One region of the Pueribacillus theae genome, then DNA from elsewhere that is predicted to be linked to it. Evidence: riboswitches for the same ligand, from Rfam matches in the RefSeq annotation. Region 1 holds a riboswitch; each other region holds the start of a gene.
What was found. Region 1 has a riboswitch for S-adenosylmethionine ahead of DCC39_RS11745 (methionine ABC transporter ATP-binding protein). Riboswitches for the same ligand answer to the same signal wherever they lie in the genome.
Positions count from the first base shown of each region.

Region 1 (3,600 bases):
TACAAAAAGAGCAGAAATTACCCGATTGTTAAGACGGGATGATTTTACGGCCCTGCCGGTTGTTGACGATGACCATAAACTTGTTGGAGTCATTACGTTTGATGACATGCTCCATCTTACCATTGAGGAAGCCAAAGATGATTACGGGAAATTTGCTACGGCTAGTAAAGAAATCGATTTTGGAACGAAGCCTTTTCGTGCGGCGATTCGCAGAATTCCTTGGCTTATCGCTCTTTTATTGATTGGGCTAGTCTCCGGAAGCATCATCGCCCATTTTGAAGCAACATTGGATAAAGTTGTCGCACTCGCTTTTTTTATGCCTTTAATCGCCGGAATGACAGGGAATACAGGCACACAGTCATTGGCTATTGTCGTGCGTGGCCTTTCTGAGGGCGATGAGATGAACTTGAAAACAATCATTAAATTAATCTTTCGAGAATTTAGGGTTAGTCTCATTATTGGGTTAACGTGCGGCTTTCTCATTTTTCTTATCGCATTCATCTGGCAAGGGAATCTTTATTTAGGTTTTGTCGTTGGCTCATCACTCCTTATGACGCTGATTCTAGGTACACTCGCAGGAACCATCATTCCGATTATTTTATATAAAATAAAGCTCGATCCGGCGGTAGCTTCTGGTCCTCTTATTACGACAGTCAATGATATTTTCTCGTTAGTCGTCTATTTTTCAATTGCTACCATGTTTCTATCAAAATTAATGTAACTTTGAAAAGTTACAAAATATGACAAATCCATTTCAAAGTTTACAAATCTTCCTAGTATGTTTTTGGTTAAGATTAACCGGGTAAATAAAGTACTGTAAGCCACGAAACTAATTTAAAGGAGGAATTAAAGATGGCAAAAGATAAGAATAATAACGACGGAAAAATGAGTGTTGAAGAAGCTGGACGCATGGGTGGAGAAGAAACAGCCCGTACACATGATAAAGAATTCTATCAGGAAATTGGCCGTAAAGGCGGCGAAGCCACAGCAGAAAGCCACGATAGAGAATTTTATGAGAAAATTGGCCACAAAGGCGGCGAAGCGACCGCTGAAAATCATGACAGAGATTTCTATGAAAAAATCGGTCGCAAAGGCGGCGAAGCCACCTCTGAAAACCATGACAGAGATTTCTATGAAGAAATAGGAGAAAAAGGCGGAAACGCCCGCGCGAAACAACGCGACGACGACTAGTAAAGTAATCGATGCAACGTGAGGATACGGTTCGTTCCGTATCCTTTTTCTGTGTCTAAATTATTTTTGTTGCTAAATAAAAAATTTAAAATCTATAAAATATATATTGACAATAAGAATACTAGGAATTAAGATAGGTGTTAATCACTTATCAAAAAACTTATCAAGAGTGACTGAGGGACAGGCCCAATGACGTCCGGCAACCTCCAGAAATGGAAAGGTGCTACTTCCTGCAGAATGGTTCCATTCTGAAAGATAAGACATATCGTACTGTTTTAGTTACGCGAGTCTCTTTCAGAAATGGAAGGGATTTTTTTATTTTTCATAGAGTTTAGGGGGGTTATCTTTGATAGAAGTTCGAAATCTTGTTAAAGAATACAAAACAAAAAAAGGAAAAACAATAGGTGTCAACAATGTTTCCTTGAAAGTAAAGGAAGGTGAGATATTCGGAATTGTGGGATACAGCGGTGCGGGAAAAAGCTCTCTTTTACGGTGCTTAAATTTACTTGAAAAGCCGACAAGTGGGGAAGTTCTCGTTGATGGTGTGAATTTGACGACCCTAAACAGTAGCGAACTTCGTAAAGCCCGTTTGAAAATCGGAATGATTTTCCAGCACTTCTATTTAATTAGTTCAAAAACTGTCTATGAAAACGTAGCATTTGCACTTAAGGCTGCCGGCGTTCCAAAAAAAAAGTTTAACGAGCGTGTCACTGAATTGCTTGAACTTGTTGGCTTAGGGGATCGGGCCTCGCACTACCCAGCACAATTAAGCGGAGGACAAAAGCAGCGTGTCGGCATTGCAAGAGCGCTTGCAAACAATCCAAAAGTCCTTCTTTGTGATGAAGCGACATCTGCTTTAGATCCTAGCACGACAAAATCGATTTTATGTTTGCTTAAATCGATTAATAAAAAACTTGGGATTACGATCGTTGTCATTACGCACGAAATGGAGGTTGTGAAGGAGATTTGTGACCGGATGGCGGTGATGCAAGACGGCCGGGTGATTGAAGAAGGGCTGGTATATGATCTTTTTTCCAATCCTAAGCAGCCGCTCACGAAAGATTTTATCGAAACTGTTTTGCAATTACAGTTGCCTGAGCGACTAAGCCAAAATCGAAAAGGAACATTAATCAAAATTCAATTTAAAGGTGTCTCAGCCGAAGAAGCGTTAATCTCAGATGTGTTTAAAAAGTTTAACGTGAAGGGGAATATTCTTCACGGGAAAATTGAATACATTAAAGACAATCCGTTAGGCATTTTTATTATGGAAGTAACAGGAGATAAGCAAGAGGTTAATCAAGCGATTGACTATATAACAAAACATACAGAAAGTTTGGAGGTGATCGCAGATGCTGCTTGATTCACTTATACAGCTTATCCCAGAAATTAATACTGCATTTTTGCAGACGATTTACATGGTTGCGATTGCGTTGTGTATCGCTATCATTTTTGGTTTGCCTCTTGGTATTTTGCTATATGTAACGGATAAAGATTTATTTTTAGAAAACAAAATTGTGAAATCGATTGTTGGTACTGTTGTGAACTTAATTCGTTCCGTCCCTTTTATTATTTTACTCGTTGCCTTAATTCCGTTCACACAAAAAATTGTCGGTACAACGATTGGACCGACTGCAGCAGCTGTGCCGCTGTCTGTCGCTGCGATTCCTTTTTTCGCTAGAATCGTAGAGTCATCAATAAGAGAAATTGATAAGGGGGTAATTGAAGCTGCGATTGCGGCTGGCGCCACACCATGGATGATTATTAAAGAAGTGCTTTTACCTGAAGCGCGTCCAGGCCTCGTGAGCGGCATTACAATTACGACGATTAGCTTGATTGGCTATTCTGCGATGGCCGGCATTGTAGGCGGAGGCGGCATTGGCGACTTGGCGATTCGGTTCGGTTATTACCGCTATGACAATGTGATTATGTTCACTACAATCATAATCCTCGTCGTTCTCGTTCAAGTGATTCAGATTGCAGGAGACAGAGTTTCACGTCTCATTGATAAGAGGTAAAGGATGCGAAATAGGAAATATCCTATTAAACATAAAAAAGAAAAATAGTTGGGGAGAGAAAACGATGAAAAAAGTATTTAGTGTTTTAACCGTAATTTTACTGGTAGGCTTGCTAGCAGCATGTGGCGGTACAAAAGATGCAGGTTCTGATGGAAAAAAAGCTGAGGACAGTAAGACAGAGAAAACTGAACTAAAATTCGGTGCGACAGCGGGTCCTTACAGCGATATGATCTCAAAAGCAATCAAGCCTTTGCTTGAAGAAAAAGGCTACAAGATTGAAGTTGTAGAGTTTAGCGATTACGTCCAGCCGAATATCGCATTAGATAACGGTTCCCTTGATGTTAACATGTTTCAGCACAAAATTTATTTAGATAATTTTGTGAAAGAACATAAT
Region 1 is NZ_QCZG01000024.1:14,242-17,841, reverse strand. Features, by position in the region: gene mgtE (magnesium transporter) at 1-721, shown strand, start outside; gene DCC39_RS11750 (KGG domain-containing protein) at 853-1,191, shown strand; SAM riboswitch class I at 1,349-1,453, shown strand; gene DCC39_RS11745 (methionine ABC transporter ATP-binding protein) at 1,538-2,551, shown strand; gene DCC39_RS11740 (methionine ABC transporter permease) at 2,541-3,206, shown strand; gene DCC39_RS11735 (MetQ/NlpA family ABC transporter substrate-binding protein) at 3,271-3,600, shown strand, end outside.

Region 2 (3,600 bases), on a different contig from region 1:
AAAGCATTTGCTGTTTGGTTAAACCAAAGAAAATAAATCTATGGTTAGGATATATAAACTGGTTGACAATGACTCCATTTTTAGACAAAGCTTCTATTCGCCCAAACGCGACCGTTTCTTTTTGCAAAGGACAAAAAACTTCGATTGGCAACCCAAGATTGCGGTTATATTCCAGGTCACTATAGCAGAGCAATGATTTTGTCTTCATTTTTTTTAGTGTCATGTCGTCAACTCCGTTTCTTTAGTTGGGTTGGAAATTTTTATCAAGAAGTTAAGCATAGTATAACACCAATTAACTGAATATTCAAGAAATGATTTTAAGTTTTGATTATTGCTTTTTAAGCTTGTCTCTACCCATTTTCTCGGTTAAAATAAGGCTAATACTCGAATACTAAAAAAGCACCAATTAATAAATTTTAACATATGTTGTAGAAACATAGTGCGAGTAGGGAGGTTAGGGGGGATAGCATGCGACTAGAGCGGTTGACGTACAATAAAATCAAAATTTTTTTAACGTATGATGATTTGAAGGAACGGGGCATCACGAAAGACGAGTTGTGGCATGATGGACCAAAGGTGCATCAGCTGTTTAGAGAAATGATGCTTGAGGCTGATGACGAGCTTGGCTTTAAAGCAGATGGCCCTATTGCGGTCGAAGTGTTTTCGCTTCCTGCTCAAGGTATGGTGGTCATTGTTACAAAAGAAGTGAATGATATTCATGATCATGATGAAAGATACGATGATGATTATATCGAAATGCAAGTTACACTCGATGAAAGCGATGAGATTTTTTATGAATTTTCAACATTTGAAGATGTCATTTCTTTATCCAAACGATTGTATCCCTTGGAAATAACCGGTGGAACATTGTATAGTTTCAACGATCAATTTTATATGAAATTTGACGAGGAAGAAATTGAGGCTATAAATATCGATGCGTTTATTGCTCTTTTAGCTGAATTTGGGAATTCTTCAACGATTACGAGCTACCGTGTCATTGAATACGGAAAAGTTTTGATGGAAGATAATTCGGTGGAGAAGATTTATCAAACTTTCAAATAGAATCAAGGTAAAAAAACAGCCGGTTTTACTGAAAAACCATGGCTGTTTTATTGTGTTAAAGGGCGAAAATTTTTTCTAGCTGATTGAAATCATTTGTCGTCTGCAGTGCGATCAAAAGTTTAAGCCGGGCTTTTTGTCCGGATAGCCCATTGGAAAAAATGACACCTTTTTTCTTTAATTGTTTTCCCCCTCCTTCATAGTCATAGACCGGCTGTACGAATCCTTTTTGGCTCCTTGACACGAGAACAATGGGGATATCGTTGGCGATCATCTTCTCCAAACTCGGAACGATATGGGGAGGAAGATTTCCTTGTCCCATGGCTTCAATCACAATGCCATCAATTTTAATTTGTTCGATTGCCTCAAATAATTCAGATCCCATCCCAGAATATGCCTTTAACAAAAGCACATTCTTTTCGATTGTTTCAATGGAATAATTTTCTTCACTGAGCGGTTTGTAAAAAAAGACAACATCTTTTTTTGTTACGATTCCAACAGGGCCGTTCTGCGGGCTTTCAAAAGCAGCGATGCTGCTTGTATGGGTTTTCGTTACATATTTAGCTGAATGGACTTCATCATTCATGACAACGAGCACACCCATCCCGCTTGCTTCGTTGCTGCCCGCGACACGGACGGCTGCCATTAAATTGCTGGGGCCATCTGAACCAAGCTCATTACTTGATTTCATCGCACCCGTAAGCACAATTGGGCAGTCTTGTGAAAAAAGCAAATCCAGCATATAAGCCGTCTCTTCAAGTGTGTCTGTTCCATGTGTAATGACCACACCATCAAATTGTTCTTTTTTTTTCAAGTCCTTAATTTTTTTAGCTACTTCTAATACGATTTGCGGAGAAATATGAGCAGAAGGAAGTTGGGAAAAGTGTTCCGTTGTGATGGAAGCAATCGATGCTAGCCTTTCTTGAAAAGATGATAAAGGATGCTTTCCTTCAATCGAAACACCTCCGGCCTGATTTTCTTTCATGGCGATTGTTCCACCAGTATGTACAATTAAAATTTTTTTCATTTTTGAACTCCTTTGACACAGTTGAATAAGGTAATTTTAGTTAATTATACAAAATCCTTGAATTACAATCTATTTTGTTGTATATTCAATTCAATAAAATATCATCATTTTCTTATCAAGAGAGGTGGAGGGACTGGCCCGAAGAAACCTCAGCAACCGCCATGCAGGCAAGGTGCTAATTCCAGCAAGCTTTTAGTGACTTGGAAGATAAGAAGGAGCGAACGAGTCTATAACAGCCTTCTTCTTATTTGAAGAAGGCTTTTTTAATATTTTTTTGGGGGGATTGCCAATGTCAAAAAAGATTGAAACCATTTTGGCGCAACTGGGGAATCGAAGTGAAGAGCGCACTGGTGCAGTAAGCGCGCCCATTTACTTATCAACAGCTTTTCGTCATGAAGGGCTTGGAAAATCGACTGGGTTTGATTACACACGTACTTCAAATCCGACGCGGCAAATTCTTGAAGATGGAATTGCCCAACTTGAAGATGGGGATCAAGGGTTTGCGTGCAGCTCTGGGATGGCCGCTATACAAACTGTTTTTTCGTTGTTTAAAAAAGGAGACCACATCCTTGTTTCGAGAGATTTATATGGGGGAACCTTCCGATTATTTGAACAAGGATGGAAAAAATGGGGACTTGATTTTGATTACGTGCATGGCGGTGATGAACAGTTTGCCAAAAAAATACAATCAAACACAGTGGCAATTTTTATAGAAACCCCTACAAACCCCCTTATGTTTGAATGCAATATTTCTGAAATCGCAAAGCTTGCAAAAGAGAAAGGTTTACTTTTGATCGTTGATAATACATTTTACACACCCGTTATTCAGCAACCAATTCGAGAAGGGGCAGATATTGTTGTACACAGCGCCACTAAATATTTAGGAGGGCATAATGATGTCTTGGCGGGGTTAATTGTGACAAAGGGTAAAAGCCTGTCTGATGACATCGCAAAGTATCACAATGCGATTGGAGCTACTTTAGGAGCCTTTGATTCATGGCTACTACTCCGGGGAATGAAAACGTTGGCACTCAGAATGCAGAAACATGAACAAAATGCTAAAGCAATTGCAGAGTTTTTGCAAAACAGAGAAGGCATAACAGATGTTTTTTATCCGGGAAAAGGCGGCATGTTATCATTTCGCGTAAAAGATGCAAGTTGGGTGGATCCGTTTTTAAGAAAGCTTGAAATCATTACCTTTGCGGAAAGCCTAGGCGGTGTAGAAAGCTTTATTACGTATCCAACAACCCAAACACATAGTGAAGTACCGGCAGAAATACGCAATGAAATTGGAGTCTGTAACCGTCTTTTAAGATTTTCAGTCGGGATTGAAGATGTGGAAGATTTAATAAGAGATTTGAATCAAGCGTTGGATTTTACTGCTTTAGAAAATTAACACGGTAAAAGAAAAGAGGGGGAAAGGTATGTCGCTTCTTGAGAAATTGAAAGATGGGCTGCTCGTTGGTGATGGAGCAATGGGAACTCTTTTATATTCACACGGTATTGATCATTGT
Region 2 is NZ_QCZG01000009.1:60,405-64,004, reverse strand. Features, by position in the region: gene DCC39_RS06255 (hypothetical protein) at 1-223, opposite strand, end outside; gene DCC39_RS06250 (genetic competence negative regulator) at 469-1,062, shown strand; gene DCC39_RS06245 (asparaginase) at 1,118-2,086, opposite strand; SAM riboswitch class I at 2,196-2,300, shown strand; gene DCC39_RS06240 (methionine biosynthesis PLP-dependent protein) at 2,376-3,482, shown strand; gene DCC39_RS06235 (bifunctional homocysteine S-methyltransferase/methylenetetrahydrofolate reductase) at 3,511-3,600, shown strand, end outside.
Region 2: another riboswitch for S-adenosylmethionine. It lies ahead of DCC39_RS06240 (methionine biosynthesis PLP-dependent protein); the one in region 1 lies ahead of DCC39_RS11745 (methionine ABC transporter ATP-binding protein).

Region 3 (3,600 bases), on a different contig from region 1:
CCATTCTCGTTTTCTCGTCAATAATGACGTTTTCAAGAACGGTTCCGAACGTAATAGCATTGAAAATTTGCGGTTCTTTTTCTTTAGAGAGGTTGACTGTTTTCGCATAGCAGCCGCCTTCGATATTAAATACGCCATTATTTGACCATCCGTGCTCGTCATCCCCAATTAGCTGGCGGTGTGGATCGGCTGATAATGTCGTTTTGCCTGTCCCCGATAAACCGAAAAACAAAGCAACATCGCCTTCCATACCGACATTTGCTGAACAATGCATGGAAAGAATGTTCTGTTCAGGCAACAGGAAGTTCATAATGGAGAAAATTGATTTCTTAATTTCGCCTGCATATTCCGTTCCGCCAATTAAAACGATGCGCTTTTCAAAAGAAATAATAATAAACGTTTCGGAATTCGTTCCATCAACCGCGGGATCAGCTTTAAAGTTTGGAGCAGATATAACGGTAAATTCAGCTTGATGGCTAGCAAGCTCTTCTTGTTCTGGACGGATAAACAATTGTCTAGCGAACAAGTTGTGCCAAGCATATTCATTAAGGACAGCAATCGGCATGCGGTATGTTTTATCAGCCCCTGCAAACCCGCGGAAAAGGAAGAGCTCTTCTTTTTGGTTTAAATGGTTTAACACTTTTCCATATAGCTTTTCGAAGTTCTCAGGGCTAATTGGCTGGTTCACGCTTCCCCAGTCAACTTTATCGATAACAGACGGATCTTGAACGATAAATTTATCTTTCGGAGAACGTCCTGTATATTTTCCGGTCGTTACTTGAACAGCTCCAGTCGATGTTAACTTTCCTTCTTTTCTCTCAAGTACTTTTTCAACAAGTTGAGGAGTTGATAAATCTTTAAGAGTCACTTCTTTTTTTAGAATCTCATCGAGAAGCGTTGAAGTAACATGAGTGGTGTTCATTTACATAACCATCCTTTTAATTTAGTGTTGTATCAAATCGGAAGCTCAAAAACGGCGCGTTCCGTTCGTAAGATTGAATAATGTAGAATTAGTATAACATATATCTTGAATTAGTCTATTCTAAATCAAACTAAATTTATAAAAAATAGGAACGAAAATCGAAAAAAAGGAAGAATTTTTAGTGAGTTTTTAAATAGTATACTACATTAACGCCCAAATGGGTTCTTACTATTTTTTGAAAAATGATGTAAAAGTATGCAGTTGACTTTAAAAATAAACTAGGTTACGATGAATGTCAACGGATACTCTTATCCCGAGATGGCGGAGGGACAGGCCCAATGAAACCCGGCAACCTACACTTTTGGAGTGAGAAGGTGCTAACCTGACAGATAAGAGGCGAAAGGCAAATAACGGATGACCTTTTCCTCATGTTTTGTGGAAAAGGTTTTTTTATTTTCTCTTATAGTGCTTGTTTAAAAAGAAGGACAACGGCTTTTTGAACAACCTCTTATAGAAAAAACGAAGGCTTTCGCTTTAAACACCATATGGAGGTATGATGATGGCTAAAAAGCGTCGACTATTTACATCAGAATCAGTAACGGAAGGCCACCCTGACAAAATTTGCGACCAAATTTCCGATGCAATCCTTGATGCAATCATTAAAAGCGACAAAGATGCAAGGGTAGCATGTGAAGCAATCGTGAACACAGGCATGGTCTTCATTACTGGCGAAATTACAACGTCTACTTATGTAGATATTCCAAGAATTGCACGGGAAACGATTGAAGGAATTGGCTACACAAGAGCGAAGTACGGATTCGATGCGGAGACGTGCGCAGTAATCACATCGATTGACGAACAATCTGCAGATATCGCTCAAGGTGTCAACAAAGCGTTGGAAGCCAGGGAAGGGAAAATGGCCGAAGAAGAGATCGAAGCCATCGGTGCCGGAGACCAAGGAATGATGTTCGGATTTGCATGCAATGAAACACCTGAACTAATGCCTCTTCCCATTTCACTTGCCCATAGGCTTGCAAGAAGGCTTAGTGAAGTGAGAAAGGAAGAAATTGTTCCATACTTGCGCCCAGACGGTAAAACGCAAGTGACGATCGAATACGATGAAAACGACAAGCCGATTCGCGTGGATACGATCGTCATCTCAACACAGCACCACCCAGAAATCACGCTTGAACAAATTAACCGTGACTTGAAGGAACACGTCATTAAAGAGGTTGTTCCAGCGGAACTTATTGATGAAGAAACGAAATATTTCATCAACCCGACGGGGCGATTTGTTATTGGCGGTCCGCAAGGAGACTCTGGGTTGACAGGAAGAAAAATTATTGTTGATACATATGGAGGCTATGCACGGCATGGTGGGGGGGCATTCTCCGGCAAAGACGCGACAAAAGTTGATCGCTCTGCAGCGTATGCTGCCCGCTACGTCGCAAAAAACATCGTCGCCGCAGGATTGGCAGAAACATGCGAAGTCCAACTTGCTTATGCAATCGGTGTCGCAAGCCCTGTATCAATATCTATCAACACATTCGGAACGGGAAAAGTAGATGAAGAAACACTTGTTGCGCTTGTGAAAGAAAATTTCGATCTAAGGCCTGCCGGGATTATAAAGATGCTTGATCTGCTTCGTCCCATCTACAAGCAAACGGCAGCATACGGACATTTCGGAAGGACAGATGTTGACTTGCCATGGGAAAAGACGGATAAAGTGGATGCGCTAAAAAAAGGATTAGCGTAAATATTTGAAAGCAGCTTGGTTATGTTGACCGAGCTGCTTTTTTTGGTGAATGCCTATTTTTAGAACGCGATTTCTTTTTCAAGCATACGATACATTGACTTGGACTTAACTATTATTCAATGAAAGAAATGGTAAGGAGGAAAGCTGAATGAGTACTGAAGAAAACAAATTTCCAAAGATTTTCAACGATCAGAAATTCACCGAATTGTTTTCAATTTTTGATCAATGGTTTGAAGATCCGTTAGGAAGCTTTTTCGTGCATCAAATTAAAGTCGATATGTATGAAAGGGGACAGGACTTAATTATTGAAGCAGATGTACCGGGAGTGAAAAAGGAACAAATCAATTTAGAATGGTTTCCAGACGGCTTAAAAATCACGGCGGAAAACAGGTCGGAACTGGAAGAAACGAATCAAAAAGAAAAATACTACCGAAAAGAGCGCTTCTTTAATCGAAGAGAACGCTTTATCCCGTTAACCCTCGTTTCCTCTCCGAAAAACATTAAAGCAAGATACGAAAATGGCATTCTCCGAATCCAAATTCCTAAGTATAATCTGAAGCAATACAATCGAAAAATGATTGATATCGAGTAATTCATCGATCAGCCGCTCCTGTAAAAGGGCGGCTTATTATTCTTGATAAAGAACAACAGAAAAATGAAAAAGTAAGAAAAGTAAAGAAATTAAGAGAAAATCTAAGGATATATTCTTTTAAATGAACAAACCGGACTATTTCGCTGTTTTTTCATTTGATTTGTTCGTTATATAATCATAACGAGATGTTCTTTAAAGAGAACAAAACTAAAAACAATAACGAACATGGAGGCTTGATGATGAGACAAAGCCGCCTTAGAAAATTTAGAAAGAAAAATGTCGGCATCTACATCATTGTTCAGTTGGCTGCGATTTATTATTTGGGGTTTA
Region 3 is NZ_QCZG01000039.1:15,259-18,858, reverse strand. Features, by position in the region: gene pckA (phosphoenolpyruvate carboxykinase (ATP)) at 1-922, opposite strand, end outside; SAM riboswitch class I at 1,228-1,318, shown strand; gene metK (methionine adenosyltransferase) at 1,482-2,678, shown strand; gene DCC39_RS15170 (Hsp20/alpha crystallin family protein) at 2,827-3,270, shown strand; gene tapA (amyloid fiber anchoring/assembly protein TapA) at 3,510-3,600, shown strand, end outside.
Region 3: another riboswitch for S-adenosylmethionine. It lies ahead of metK (methionine adenosyltransferase); the one in region 1 lies ahead of DCC39_RS11745 (methionine ABC transporter ATP-binding protein).